3 regions of the Streptacidiphilus sp. PAMC 29251 genome follow, and region 1 is predicted to be linked to each of the others. Evidence: riboswitches for the same ligand, from Rfam matches in the RefSeq annotation. Region 1 holds a riboswitch; each other region holds the start of a gene.
The links. A riboswitch is a leader RNA that binds a small molecule or an ion and turns the genes downstream of it on or off. The one in region 1 is predicted to bind S-adenosylmethionine.

Region 1 (4,457 bases):
CGTCGCTGAGCGCCTTGGAGATCGGCGAGTTCTTGGCGGTGACGAAGCCGACCGGGGTGGTGCTGATCTGGCCGAGGTACTTGGTGTCCGGGATGTGGGTCGACTCGTACTTCAGGCTCAGGGTCGGGCCGAAGTAGATGTCCACCTTGCCGTTGGCCAGGCCCAGGAAGATCGGCGCGGTGTCAGCGAAGTACTGCACCTTGTAGGGGCTCTTGCCGGCCGCGGCGCACTTGGACGCGCCGTCGGTGAGGATCTGCTGGAAGGTCGAGCCCGGGCTGGTGGCGACGTTGAAGCCGCACAGGTCGGTGAGGGTGGTGGCGCTGTCGATCTTGAGGTCCTTGGCGCCCAGGAAGGACTGGCCGTCGTTGAGGTAGGTGGCGAAGTCGACCACCTGCTCCCGGGCCTTGGTGGCGCCGAAGTTGTCCTGGCCCACGTCGTACTTGCCGTTCTGCACACCGGGATGACGGTGGGGAAGGTGCCGTACTGCACGTCCCAGGTCACCCCGAGCACCTTGGCGACGGCGTCGCGCAGGTCGATGTCGAGGCCGACGGCCTTGCCGTCCGGGCCCTGGCCGCCGTGCGGCAGGCCGGAGGTGCCGACCACCTGGCTGGTGCCCAGGATCAGCGAGCCGCGACTCTGCACCGCCGCCGGGAGTTCGGCCTTCAGCGCGGGGTCGGCCTGGATCGAGGACACCACGTCCTGGGTCGGCAGCGCGGTGGACGCGGCCTGGGCCGGCTGGGCCGCCTGCGACGCCTGGGACGAGGAGCCGGCCGCGGGCGTCACCGTCTTGCCGGAGCTGGAGGAACCGCAGGCGGTGAGCAGAGCCAGAACGGCGGTGGCGGCGAGCGCGGCGGATGCCTTATGGGGGACGTGCGACACGGAAGTTCCTTTCAGGGAACGGAAAATGGCATGGCGGTGGTAGGGAAGTGGCGCAGGGGCGGTGTTAGAGGACTGCGGCGAGGAAGGCGCGGGCCCGTTCATGGCTCGGATCGGCCAGCACCTCGGCCGGGGAGCCGGACTCGATGATCCGGCCGCCGTCGAGGAAGACCATGGTGTCGGCGACCTCCCGGGCGAAGCCGATCTCATGGGTGACCACGATCATGGTCATCCCGCTGAGGGCGAGGTCCTTCATCACCGCGAGCACCTCGCCGACCAGTTCGGGGTCGAGCGCGCTGGTGGGTTCGTCGAACAGCAGCAGCTGCGGGTCCATCGCCAGCGCACGGGCGATCGCCACCCGCTGCTGCTGGCCGCCGGACAGCTGCCGGGGGTAGGAGTCCTCCCGCCCGGCCAGGCCGACCCGCTCCAGCAGTTCGCGGGCCCTGGCTGCGGCCTGCTTCCGGGAGCTGCCGCGCACCGCCACCGGGGCCTCGACGATGTTCTCCAGCACGGTGAGGTGCGGAAACAGGTTGAACTGCTGGAAGACCATGCCGACCCGGGCCCGCTGCCGGGTGATCGTCCGGGGGCGCAGCTCATGCAGTTTGCCGCCGTGGTGGCGGTAGCCGATGATCTCGCCGCCCACCTCGACGAACCCGGCGTCGGGCCGTTCCAGGTGGTTGATGCTGCGCAGCAGGGTGGACTTGCCGGATCCGGAGGGGCCGAGCAGGACGGTCACCTCGCCCTGGCGTACGTCCAGGTCGATCCCGTCCAGCACCAGGTGGGTGCCGAAGCTCTTGCGCAGGCCCCGGATCCGGACCAGCGGCGGCTCCACCGCGTCCGGCACGGCCGCGTCCTGCACCGGCTCGCTCACGAGAGGCTCGCTCATGAGAGGCCCGCCAGTTCGCGTCCGGTCCGCCCGAGCAGCGGCACATTGCCCCGGAAGGTCTGCCAGAAGCCCTCCCCGGAACGGCGGTTGCTGCCTCGGGCGTAGTGCCGCTCGACGAAGTACTGGCCGATCGAGAGCAGCGTGGTGAGGATGATGTACCAGAGCGTGGCCACCAGCAGCAGCGGGATGATCAGGTAGTTCTGGTTGTAGATCAGCTGGGACGAGTAGAGCAGGTCCTGCACCGCGATCACGCTGACGATCGAGGTCGCCTTCAGCATCCCGATCAGCAGATTGCCCGACGCCGGGACGATGGCCGGCATCGCCTGCGGCAGCACGATCCGGCGGAAGATCCGCCCCTGTCCCAGACCCAGCGCCTCGGCCGCCTCGGTCTGGCCGTGCTCGACCGAGAGGATGCCGCCCCTGACGATCTCCGAGGAGAAGGCGGCGACGTCCAGGGTCAGCCCGACGAAGGCGGCCAGGATGCCGCTGAACAGATGCGCGGTCTTCACCGTCACGAACTCATGGCCGAACGGGATGCCCAAGGACAACTTCGGGTAGAGCGAGGCTAGTTCATACCAGAAGAGCAGTTGCACCAGCGGCGGCACCGACCGGATCAGCCAGACGAAGCCGAAGCTGAGCCCGCGCAGCACCGGGTTCCGCGACAGCCGCATCGCGGCCACCCCGATCCCCAGCAGATAGCCGGTGGCCATCACCGCCGCGGTGAGCCAGAGCGTCAGCTCAAGGCCCTTCAGGATCGACCCGTTCAGGAAGAAACTGCCGACCGTGCCCCACTGGAACCTGCTGTTGCTGAACACCGTGTGGACGAACATCGCGAACAGCACCAGCAGCGCCGCGGCCGAGACCCACTGGCCCGGACGGCGCAGCGGGACGAGTTTCGCGGCGAGCAGCTGCTCGTCCGAGGGCGGCGGCGGGGGTTCCGGTGCGGCGGGTATCCGGGCGAGGGTGTCCGAGCGGCTCATGGTGTGCTTTCCATCCCGTGGGGGCGCAGCACCACTCCGTGGCCCGGGGAGGGGCTCGGACGGGTGGCGGCGTGGTGGGGTGAGGGCGTGATCGAGTCGGAATCACGGCGTTGAGAAACGCCGGTTTGGTCACGGACCGTGGTCAGGAGACCGGGGTCAACAGACCGGGGATGTCCTCGGACACAAGGCGCTGCTCACCCGAAGCAGGTCGACATGGCGTCGGGCCACTCGCTGTGCCTGCATCTGGATCACCTCGCTCGTCTTCCGGCCCCACCGGGGCCTCGCGCTTACAGGAGAATCGTCCTGTCGGGTCGTCACCTGGAGCACCCCACCGCGTCGGAGGGTTGCCGGTCAGCGAGCCAGGGCTTGGTGCTGACGCTCATAACCAGGGCCGATGCTAACCGCTCAGCAGATTTTAGACAATGCCGTCCATCTGCTGGGAAGACTTTCCGACCACCCGGTGTTGGGGCAAAGGAAGTTGATGTTTTCTCGAACCCGAGTCGATCACTGGGGATTGTGTTCGACGCCCAACCGGAGCTACCGTGAGCTCAGGTTATGAGCGTCAGCGACAAGCCCTGGCTTGCTGACCAGCAACCCTCCGACGCGGCGGGGTGCTCCAGGTGACGACCAGGCGGTGCCGGTCCAGGCAACCGCAAGCGCGCGAGTGAAGGCGGAGGTGACAGCAGTGCGTCGATCCATCGGCACGTACTCCCGTCGGCACATCGATCTTCAGCGCATCGCCAGCGCCCTCTGTCCGACCTGCCGGGCCTGACCCTCAGCCTGAGCCGCAGCGCGTCCACCGCGCTCCGCACCCGCACGTACCTCTCCCTCTCCGCACCGCCGACGCCGCCCCGGGCCCAGCCCCGGCGCGGGTTCCGTTCGGCATGCCCTCCGCACCGGTGGCGCCCCCACCCGTAGCAGGAAGCGACATCCCCATGCCTCAGCCACACCCTGCCCTCCACCTCTCGGTGGCCCTGGACGGCGCCGGCTGGCACCCCGCCGCCTGGCGCGAACCAGATGCCCGCCCGAAGGAGCTGCTCACCGCGGCGTACTGGGCCGATCTGGTCGCCGAGGCCGAGCGCGGGCTGCTGGACTTCGTCACCATCGAGGACTCGCTCGGCCTGCAGTCCTCCGGGCTCTCCGCCCCGGACCAGCGCACCGACCGGGTCAGGGGCCGCCTGGACGCGGTGCTCATCGCCGCCCGGATCGCGCCGCTGACGCAGCACATCGGGGTGGTCCCCACCGCGGTGGTCACCCACACCGAGCCGTTCCACCTCTCCAAGGCGATCGCCACCCTGGACTATGTGAGCACCGGCCGGGCGGGGGTCAGGGTGCAGGTCGCCGGACGCCCCGACGAGGCCGAGCTCTTCGGCCGCCGCACCGTGCCGTCGTTCCGGCTGGAGGACTTCGCCAAGCCGGAGGTCCAGGCGCTGCTCACCGAGTTGTTCGACGAGGCCGCCGACTACGTCGAGGCGGTCCGCCGGCTCTGGGACAGCTGGGAGGACGACGCGGAGATCCGCGACACCGCCACCGGCCGTTTCGTCGACCGCGACAAGCTGCACTACATCGACTTCGAGGGCGGCAAGTTCAGCGTCAAGGGGCCGTCCATCACCCCGCGCCCGCCGCAGGGGCAGCCGATCGTGGCGGCGCTGGCGCATGCCACCGTCCCGTTCCGGCTGGTCGCCCGCTCGGCCGATGTCGGCTTCGTCACACCG
Region 2 (4,457 bases), 2.7 Mb from region 1:
ACCAGGACCGTCCCCTCGGGGGTGCACCAGGTGTCGCTGCCGTTCCACTGGACCGTTCAGGGCCGCGGCAATCTGCAGGCGACGGCGACGGTGGAGATCACCGAGCCCGGTGACCACTCCGCCTCCGCCACCTTCAACTACTCCTGCTCGAAATAACCTCGCAATAGCTCAGCCCTTCTGATCCTCCGTCAGGGCCTGGTACTGCTCCAGGAACCAGGCCGACGGCGGCAGCGCCGTGCTCGCCGCGGCCAGCCGCCGGCTGCGGGCCGTGCGCTCCTGCTCCGGCATGGTCAGGGCGGTGTGCAGGGCCTCCGCCGTGGCGATGATGTCGTAGGGGTTGACCACGATGGCGTCCTGGCCCAGCTCCTCGTAGGCGCCGGCCTCGCGGGAGAGGACCAGGGCGCAGCCCTGGTCGGAGACCACCGGGACCTCCTTGGCGACCAGGTTCATGCCGTCCCTGATCGGGTTCACCAACGCCACGTCGGCCAGCCGGTACGCGGCCAGCGAGCGCGCGAAGTCGTCGTCCACCTGCAGCATCACCGGCTGCCAGGTCGGCGTGCCGAACTCGTCGTTGATCTCCTGGGCCACCCGCAGCACCGAGGCGGTGTACTCGCGGTACTCCGGCAGGTCGTGCCGGGAGGGGTAGGCGAAGGCGATGTGGACGACCCGGTCCAGCCACTCGTCGCGGGTCCGCAGCAGGTGCCGGTAGGCGTGCAGGCCGCGGACGATGTTCTTGGACAGCTCGGTCCGGTCCACCCGGACCACGGTCTTCCGGTCGCCGACCGCCTCGCGCAGCGAGGCCAGCCGGGAGTCCACGTCCGGACGGTGCGCCCGCTCGCGCAGGAAGTCGCCGTCCGCGCCCAGCGCGTGCACCCCGAGCTGGGTGGTCCGGCCCTTGTAGGTGACGGTGAGGGCGTCCCGGTCGACGTCGGCGCCGAGGATCGCCTCGCAGCAGTCGGCGAAGGCGCCGGCCCAGCGCCGGGTGAGGAACCCGGCGTGGTCCGCGCCCAGGATCCCGGCCAGCACGTCCCGGGCCACGTCGTCGGGCAGCAGCCGGTAGTAGTCCGGCGGGGCCCAGGGGGTGTGCGAGAAGTGCCCGATCCGCAGGTCGGGCCGCAGCTCGCGGAGCAGCCGGGGGGTCAGTGACAGGTGGTAGTCCTGGACCAGCACGGTGGCGCCCGGCGCCGCGTTCTCGGCCAGGGCCTCGGCGAAGGCGGTGTTGTACGCCTCGTAGGAGGCCCACTCGCGCCGGAAGGAGCTGCCGAAGACCGGGGTGGTCGGGGTGTTGAAGATCAGGTGGTGGACGAACCAGAGGGTCGAGTTGGCGATCCCGTTGTAGGCCCGGGCGAAGGTGCCCGGGTCGATGTCCAGCATCCGTACCGAGGGGTCGTCCAGACCCTGCCGGGTCGCGGCGCGGTCGCCCTCCGACAGCGCGGCGCAGACCCAGACCGAGTCGACCTCGTCGCCGATGGCGCTCAGCCCGGAGACCAGCCCGCCGCCGCCCCGGCGTGGGGTGAGGGTGCCGTCGTCCTCGACGGTGAACGAGATCGGACCCCGGTTGGAGGCGAGCAGAATCGATGCCGGACTAGCTGTGACCATGGTGCTCAGCCTTGCCTACTCGTGACCGGGTCAAACGTCGTTCGCGGTCAGCGTGACGATGGGTGGCCGGTCGGTGACCGGGATGTCCGCGGTGGTGGGGGTGAATCCGGCCGCGGTGCGGGTGAACTGGGTGAGCCTCGGGGTGGCCAGGTCGTCCGCGGCCTTGATCCGGTTGCTGCGGACCAGCCGGTCCAGCGCGGTGAGCTGGATGGTGGCCGCCATCCGGCCGAGGGCCTGCGCGTCCTGGTGCCGGTGGTGCCGGACGCCGACGTCCACCTGGGCCAGGGCGTCGAGCCCGGCCAGCTCCAGGGCGTCCACCAGCAGGCCCAGCTCCACGCCGTAGCCGGTGGGGAAGGGCAGCCGCTCCAGCAGCGAGCGCCGGGCCGCGTACTCGCCGCCGAGCGGCTGGACGAAACCTGCCAGCCGCGGCCAGTAGAGGTTCAGCAGCGGGCGGGCGACCAGCTCGGTGACCCGTCCGCCGCCGGCCGGGATGACCGCGTCCTCGGTCTCCAGCGGCCGGTCGTACATGGCCTTGACGAAGGCCACCTCGGGCTCGGTGAGCAGCGGCCCGACGATGCCGGAGACGAAGGCGGAGTCGAACTCGCGCAGGTCGGCGTCGATGAAGCAGACGATGTCGCCGCTGGTGGCGAGGAGCGAGCGCCACAGCACCTCGCCCTTGCCGGGCAGCACCGGCAGCTCGGGAAGTATCGAGTCGCGGTGCACCACCCGGGCCCCGGCGTCGGCGGCGACCTGCGCGGTGCGGTCGCCGGAGCCGGAGTCGACCACGACCAGTTCGTCCACCAGCGGCACGGCGTCCATCAGGTCGCGGCGGATGGCGGACACGATCCCGCCGACCGTGGCCTCCTCGTCCAGCGCGGGCAGCACCACGCTGACGGTGCTGCCGCTCGCCCGCTTGGCGGCGAGCAGCTCGGGCAGCGAGCGGTCGGCGGCCGCCCAGGAGCGGTGGCGCAGCCAGTCCGCGACCTCGTCAAGCACAGGACTCCTCTGGTGTGACACGGGCCGTGATGCGCGTCTCGTCTCGCGGACGCCCAGTGATCGCGGGCGTCGCTTCGGTTACAGTCTTGGGGATGACACGCGTCCGCCGCACGGTGGACACACGTCGTCAGCTCCACTCCGGTGCGACCACAGTATCCAAGCGCCGGAGCACAAACGCGGTCCGGCTGCGACCGGTCGCCATAGAGCTCATCCAGAGGGACTGAGGGAACGGCCCGTTGAAGTCCCGGCAACCCTCCTGCCAGCTACAGCCGTCAAGGCCCTGGTGGGGAAGGTGCCAATTCCGTCCTGCGGCGAAACGCGTCGCGGGGAAGATGAGGAGAGAGGGCCTCGCCATCATGGCTGCTGTAACTGTCACACCCGAGTCTTTCGGTCCCGCCGTCGCCCTGTCCTGCAGGGAGTGCGGTGCGCGGACCCCGCTCGCCCCCGACTTCGCCTGTACCGAGTGCTTCGGGCCCCTTGAGGTGGCCTACGAGCTGCCGAGCGGCGACCCCGAGGCGCTCCGGGCGCGGATCGAGGCGGGCCCGGCGAACATCTGGCGCTACGCGCCGCTGCTGCCGGTCTCCGCGGACGTGGCGACCAGGCCCAACATCAACCCCGGCTGGACCAAGCTGGTCAAGGCCGACAACCTGGCCCGCGAGCTGGGCGTCACCGGCGGCCTGTACGTCAAGGACGACTCCGGCAACCCGACCCACTCCTTCAAGGACCGGGTCGTCGCGATCGCCGTCGAGGCCGCCCGGGTCTTCGGCTTCACCACCCTCTCCTGCTCCTCCACCGGCAACCTGGCCGGAGCGGTGGGCGCCGCCGCCGCCCGCACCGGGCTCCGCTCCTGCGTGTTCATCCCGCAGGACCTGGAGCAGGGCAAGATCGTGATGGCTGCCGTGTACGGCGGCGAGCTGGTCGGCATCGAGGGCAACTACGACGATGTGAACCGCTTCTGCTCGGAGCTGATCGGCGACCCGGCCGGTGAGGGCTGGGGCTTCGTCAACGTCAATCTGCGGCCGTACTACGGCGAGGGCTCGAAGACCCTGGCGTACGAGATCTGCGAGCAGCTGGGCTGGCGGCTGCCGGACCAGCTGGTGATCCCGATCGCCTCCGGCTCCCAGCTGACGAAGATCGACAAGGGGCTCAAGGAGCTGATCGCGCTCGGCCTGGTCGAGGACAAGCCCTACAAGATCTTCGGCGCCCAGGCCGAGGGCTGCTCCCCGGTCTCGGTGGCCTTCAAGGCCGGCCACGACGTGATCCGCCCGCAGAAGCCGAACACCATCGCCAAGTCGCTGGCGATCGGCAACCCGGCGGACGGCCCCTATGTGCTGGACATCTGCCGGCGCACCGGCGGCGCGGTCGAGGACGTCAACGACGAGGAGGTCGTGGACGCGATCAAGCTGCTGGCCCGGACCGAGGGGATCTTCGCCGAGACGGCGGGCGGGGTCACCGTGGGCGTGCTGCAGAAGCTGATCAAGAACGGCCTGCTCGACCCGGCCGTCGAGACCGTGGTCCTCAACACCGGCGACGGCCTGAAGACCCTGGACGCGGTGGAAGCCACCACCGGCCTGTCCGCCACCATCCGCCCCACCCTTGACTCCTTCCGAGAGGCTGGCCTCGCATGAGCGTCTCCGTCCGCATCCCGACCATCCTGCGCACCTACACCGGCGGCGCCGCCGAGGTGAAGGCCGAGGGCGCCACCCTCGCCGCTGTCATCGCCGACCTGGAGGCCCACCACGCCGGGATCGGCGGCCGCATCCTCGACGACAGCGGCAAGCTGCGACGTTTCGTCAATGTGTATGTGAACGACGACGACGTGCGTTTCGCCGACGGCCTGGAAACCGTGATCGCCGACGGCG
Region 3 (4,457 bases), 7.2 Mb from region 1:
CGTCCGGCCGTACCGGGCCAGCCGGGCCCGTAGGTCGGCGGCGTAGACCACGGCCTTGTTGTACTCGGTGTTGGAGGAGAAGACCACATCGGCCTGACGGGCCGCCAGTTCGCGTCCGCCGTCCGAGTCCCCGGCCTGGAACAGCACCGGACGGCCCTGCCGGCTGGCCGGCTGGGTGGCGGTGGCACGCAGCCGGACCAGGTCGGTGTCCCGCTGGACCGGCTCGGCCGAGGACCACAGCTCCTTGGCCGCTTCGACGAACTGCTCGGCCCGCTCGTAGCGGCGCTCATGGTCCAGCCAGCCGCCGTGCCGGAAGTTCTCCCCGGTCCAGGCGTTGTCGGTGGTGACGATGTTCCAGCCGGCCCGCCCGTCCGAGAGCAGGTCCAGGCTCGCCAGCCGGCGGGCCAGGTCGGCGGGGTAGTTGTAGGTGGTGTTCTGGGTGGCCACCAGGCCGATCCGCTCGGTGACCGCGGCCAGCGCGGACAGCTGGGTGATCGCGTCGGGGCGTCCGGCCACGTCCAGGTCGTAGGCCCGGCCCTGGTTCTCGCGCACCCGCAGGCCCTCGCCCAGGAAGAAGGCATCGAACAGACCGCGCTCCAGCAGTTGCGCGGCCTCGACGAAGGACTCGATGGCGGTGTGCGGGGCCGCGGACGGGTCGGTCCAGATCAGCTGGGAGCCGACCCCGGTGAAGAAGACCCCGAGATGCACCTGGGCCTGCGGGTCGTACGGGGCGCCGGTCGGCGTGGACGCGCTCGTGTCGGTCTCGGTCATCGCAGGTCCCTCAGGCGCTCGTGGTCGCCGCGGCGGCGAACCGGTTGGCAGGGCGGGGCAGGCCGAGCGTGCCGCGCAGGGTGGCGCCGGCGCTGGGGGCGCGGTGCAGTCCTGCGGCGGCCAACGCGGGCAGCACCTCGGTGGTCAGCACTGGCAGGTCGACGGCGAGCACGGCGGGGTGCAGCCGTACTCCGTCGACCAGCTGGGCCAGTTGCATCAGCAACTCCACCAGCGCGGCGGGTGAACCGACATGGCGCAACCGGCCGGACTGCGGCCAGTTTGCGTGGCGGTCGAGGTCGGCCAGCCGTTCGGCGGCCGGGACGTCCGCGTCCAGCAGCAGTTCCAGCTCGGCGAACACCAGCGGGGCCCCGGCCGCGCGGGCCTGCGCGGCCCGCTCGGCGAGCCCGGCCAGGTCGGGACGCTCGACCAGCACCACATCGGCGCGGTCGTCCACGTCCAGGGCGTCCGGCGCCAGCACCACCAACTGCCCCTGCGGCGGGCGCGGGGTGATCAGCGGGCCCTTGACGGTGAACCTGGCCCCCTCGAAGTCGACCGGGTGCACGCGCTCGCGGTCGAGGTAGCGGCCGGTCGCGACATCCTTGATGACCGCGTCGTCCTCCCAGGAGTCCCAGAGCGCACGGGCGGTGTCGATGACATCGGTGGTCTCCCGGCGCAGTTCGTCCGGGCCGAGCGGCACCGCCCCGATCGTGGCCAGCTCGTCCACACCGTTGACGGCGCCGACCACCCAGCCGGCCCGGCCCCTGGCCGCGTGGTCCAGGCTCGCCAGCTGGGTGGCCAGGTGGAACGGTTCGGTGGTGGTGACCTGCAGGGTCGGCGCCAGGCCGATCCGGTCGGTCAGCAGCGAGACATAGGCGGCCCGGGCCCCGGCCTCGATCCGGCCGGGCGCGTCCGGGTCGGCGCTCGGCGGCAGCGGCGAGTCGGCCAGGGTGACCAGGGCGAACCCGGCGGCCTCGGCCGCGGTGACCACCTCGCGCAGCGCCCGGGCCGGTGACACGGAGCCGGGCCGCGCTGCGGCAGCGTGCCGGTGGGAGGCCGGGTGCGCGCCGGTGCCGTCGGCCTCAAGTGCCAGGTGCAGAAAGGGATTCCGGGTGCCGGGATCGCTCATGGGGACATACCTCCGGTGGGGATGCTGCGGTACGGGAGCCGGCACACAGCAGCGGACGGCGTCGACCAGGGACGCGGCAGTCCAAGGGGTGCGTGGGTGCGTGGGTGCGGCGGGAGCAGGGCTGCGGTCTCAGCGGACCGGACAGGACCCCGGACACAGTGCGCTGCTCACCCGGAGCAGATCGACATGGCGCCGGGCGACCCGCAGCTGGAAGGATCCGCTCGGGCGGGGCGTGCCACTGGAACGACGCTCAGCCATCTGGATCACCTCACACCGATCGGGCCCAACCGGGCCTCGCGCTTACAGAACGGCACCGTTCTGTCGGGTCGTCACCTGGAGCACCCCACCGCGGCGGAGGGTTGCCGGTCAGCAAGCCAGGGCTTGTCGCTGACGCTCATAACCAGGACACACGCTAACCGCTCGACGGGCTTTGGACAATGCGGCGTCCATCATGCGAGAGCTGTCCGAGAAGTATTGACCGATCCGCTGAACGTCTGCTGAACTCGCGCTCATGAAGCCGCAGCTGGAACTCACCCGGCGGCGCCACATCGACCTGGCGCACGTCTCCAGCACGTTCTGTTGTCGCTGACCCCAGCTGCCTGGCCGAGCCCCTTCCCCGGCTCCTGCCCCTGTGGTGCGCTGCTCGCTGACTCCTTTACCCCCAACGACAGTTGACCTGTCGTCACCAGGCCATGACCGGACCCGCCGCTGACTCCGCGGCGGTCCGGCCGTGCCGCCTGCCCATGTGCGTCCACACTCGGCGCCCAGCAGTGCGCCCACCTCAGTCGAGGGGACCTCCCCATGCCTCCGTCCACCCAACTCTCGCCATCGGCCGTCGATTCCGACGCCGTGGCGACCGGCGCGCCGGAACGCGAGGTGTTCCTGCCGCGCGACGCAACCCGCCGGATGCTGTTCGGCACCCTTCGCGAGCGGTTGCGCTGGCCGCTCGGCATCTACACCACCCCGGTGGTCATCCTCATCGCCTGGGAGATCCTCGCCAAGGCCGGGGTGCTGACCGCGACCTACGCCCCGGCGCCGACCTCCATCGTGCACTCCGCCGCCGAACTGTGGCAGCAGGGTGTGCTCGGGCCCGACCTGGCGGTCTCGCTGCGCCGGGCCGGGATCGGTCTCGCCATCGGCCTGACCGCGGGCATCCTGGCCGGGGTGCTCGGGGGCCTGCTGCGCAGCGGCGAGTACCTGTTCAACGGCGTGGTCCAGGTGCTCAACACCATCCCGCTGCTGGCGGTGCTGCCGCTGATGATCGTGTGGTTCGGCATCGACGAGCTGACCAAGGTGCTGCTGATCTCCTTCGGCGCCGGCGTCCCGATGTACCTCAATCTGTTCGCCGCGATCCGGGGAGTGGACCAGCGCCTGATCGAGATGGCGAGGACCACCGGCGCGGGCCCCTGGCGGCTGGTGACCCGGGTGCTGGTGCCCGGCGCCCTGCCGGGGTTCCTGGTCGGCCTGCGGTTCTCGCTCGCCTACAGCATCCTCGGCCTGGTCGCCGCCGAGACCGTCAACGCCAACGAGGGCCTCGGCTTCCTGATCACCCAGGGCCAGACCTATCTGCAGACCGGCCAGGTCTTTGTGGGGCTGGCCGTCTACTCCCTCCTCGGGCTGGTCGCCGACCAGTTCGTCCGGGTTCTCGAGCGGGTGCTGCTGCGGTGGCGCCCCGGATACGAGGCGGCATGAGCGCCACGGTTGCGACCCGCACCCGGCAGCAGGCCGGGGTCCTGGTCGAGAAGGTCGTCCGCCGGTTCGGTGACCGGGTGGTGCTCGACCACCTGGACCTCACCATCGCCGAGAACGAACTGGTGGTCCTGTTGGGGCCCTCCGGCTGCGGCAAGAGCACCCTGCTGCGGCTGCTGGCCGGTCTCGACCGGCCGGACGGCGGCCTGGTGGAGGTCCCGGCGAAGCGCGCGATCGTGTTCCAGGCCGACCGGCTGCTGCCGTGGCAGCGGGTGCTGCGCAATGTCACCCTCGGCCTGCGCGGGCCGGACGCGGAGCAGCGGGCCCTGGACGTGCTGGCCGAGGTCGGCCTCGCGGGCCGGGAGCGGGCCTGGCCCAAGGAGCTCTCCGGCGGCGAGGCGCAACGGGTCTCCCTGGCCCGGGCGTTGGTCTCCGAACCCGAACTCGTGCTGCTCGACGAGCCGTTCGCGGCGCTCGACGCCATCACCCGGCTGCGGATGCACGGCCTGGTGCGCGCTCTGCGCAGCAAGCACCGCGCGGCCATGCTGCTGGTCACCCATGACGTGGACGAGGCGATCGCGCTGGCGGACCGCGTCGTGGTGATGGCCGACGGCCGCATCGGCAGCTCACACCTGGTGCAAACCGGCTTCGCCAGAGAGGAGTTGCGTTCCGTCCTGCTTGCCGACCTCGGCCTCGCCGACCACCACTGACCTGCCCGGTTCCAGCCCCAGAAAGCATGTGTGCACCCATGTCCAGAACCACCTCCCGACTTGTCGTCGGCGCCGTCAGTCTGCTCACTGTGGTCGGTTCCCTGTCCGGATGCGCCTCGGCGACCAAGACCGCGCCCCTGAGCGGCGCCGGCGGTTCGAGC

Region 2: it holds a riboswitch for S-adenosylmethionine, as region 1 does, so the genes downstream of both, thrC (threonine synthase) here and ACXKR8_RS09355 (putative leader peptide) in region 1, are expected to answer to the same signal.
Region 3: it holds a riboswitch for S-adenosylmethionine, as region 1 does, so the genes downstream of both, ACXKR8_RS43670 (putative leader peptide) here and ACXKR8_RS09355 (putative leader peptide) in region 1, are expected to answer to the same signal.

Annotation. Positions count from the first base shown of each region.
Region 1 is NZ_CM135725.2:1,967,091-1,971,547, forward strand. Features, by position in the region: gene ACXKR8_RS09335 (transporter substrate-binding domain-containing protein) at 1-454, opposite strand, end outside; gene ACXKR8_RS09340 (hypothetical protein) at 593-922, shown strand; gene ACXKR8_RS09345 (amino acid ABC transporter ATP-binding protein) at 944-1,696, opposite strand; gene ACXKR8_RS09350 (amino acid ABC transporter permease) at 1,759-2,742, opposite strand; gene ACXKR8_RS09355 (putative leader peptide) at 2,899-2,985, opposite strand; SAM riboswitch class IV at 3,021-3,129, opposite strand; SAM riboswitch class IV at 3,294-3,407, shown strand; gene ACXKR8_RS09360 (putative leader peptide) at 3,428-3,514, shown strand; gene ACXKR8_RS09365 (LLM class flavin-dependent oxidoreductase) at 3,678-4,457, shown strand, end outside.
Region 2 is NZ_CM135725.2:4,617,853-4,622,309, reverse strand. Features, by position in the region: gene ACXKR8_RS21610 (hypothetical protein) at 1-156, shown strand, start outside; gene ACXKR8_RS21605 (alpha,alpha-trehalose-phosphate synthase (UDP-forming)) at 169-1,599, opposite strand; gene ACXKR8_RS21600 (glucosyl-3-phosphoglycerate synthase) at 1,630-2,595, opposite strand; SAM riboswitch class I at 2,800-2,934, shown strand; gene thrC (threonine synthase) at 2,928-4,223, shown strand; gene ACXKR8_RS21590 (MoaD/ThiS family protein) at 4,220-4,457, shown strand, end outside.
Region 3 is NZ_CM135725.2:9,142,860-9,147,316, reverse strand. Features, by position in the region: gene ACXKR8_RS43680 (LLM class flavin-dependent oxidoreductase) at 1-771, opposite strand, end outside; gene ACXKR8_RS43675 (LLM class flavin-dependent oxidoreductase) at 782-1,897, opposite strand; gene ACXKR8_RS43670 (putative leader peptide) at 2,027-2,155, opposite strand; SAM riboswitch class IV at 2,189-2,299, opposite strand; gene ACXKR8_RS43665 (ABC transporter permease) at 2,699-3,589, shown strand; gene ACXKR8_RS43660 (ABC transporter ATP-binding protein) at 3,586-4,296, shown strand; gene ACXKR8_RS43655 (aliphatic sulfonate ABC transporter substrate-binding protein) at 4,335-4,457, shown strand, end outside.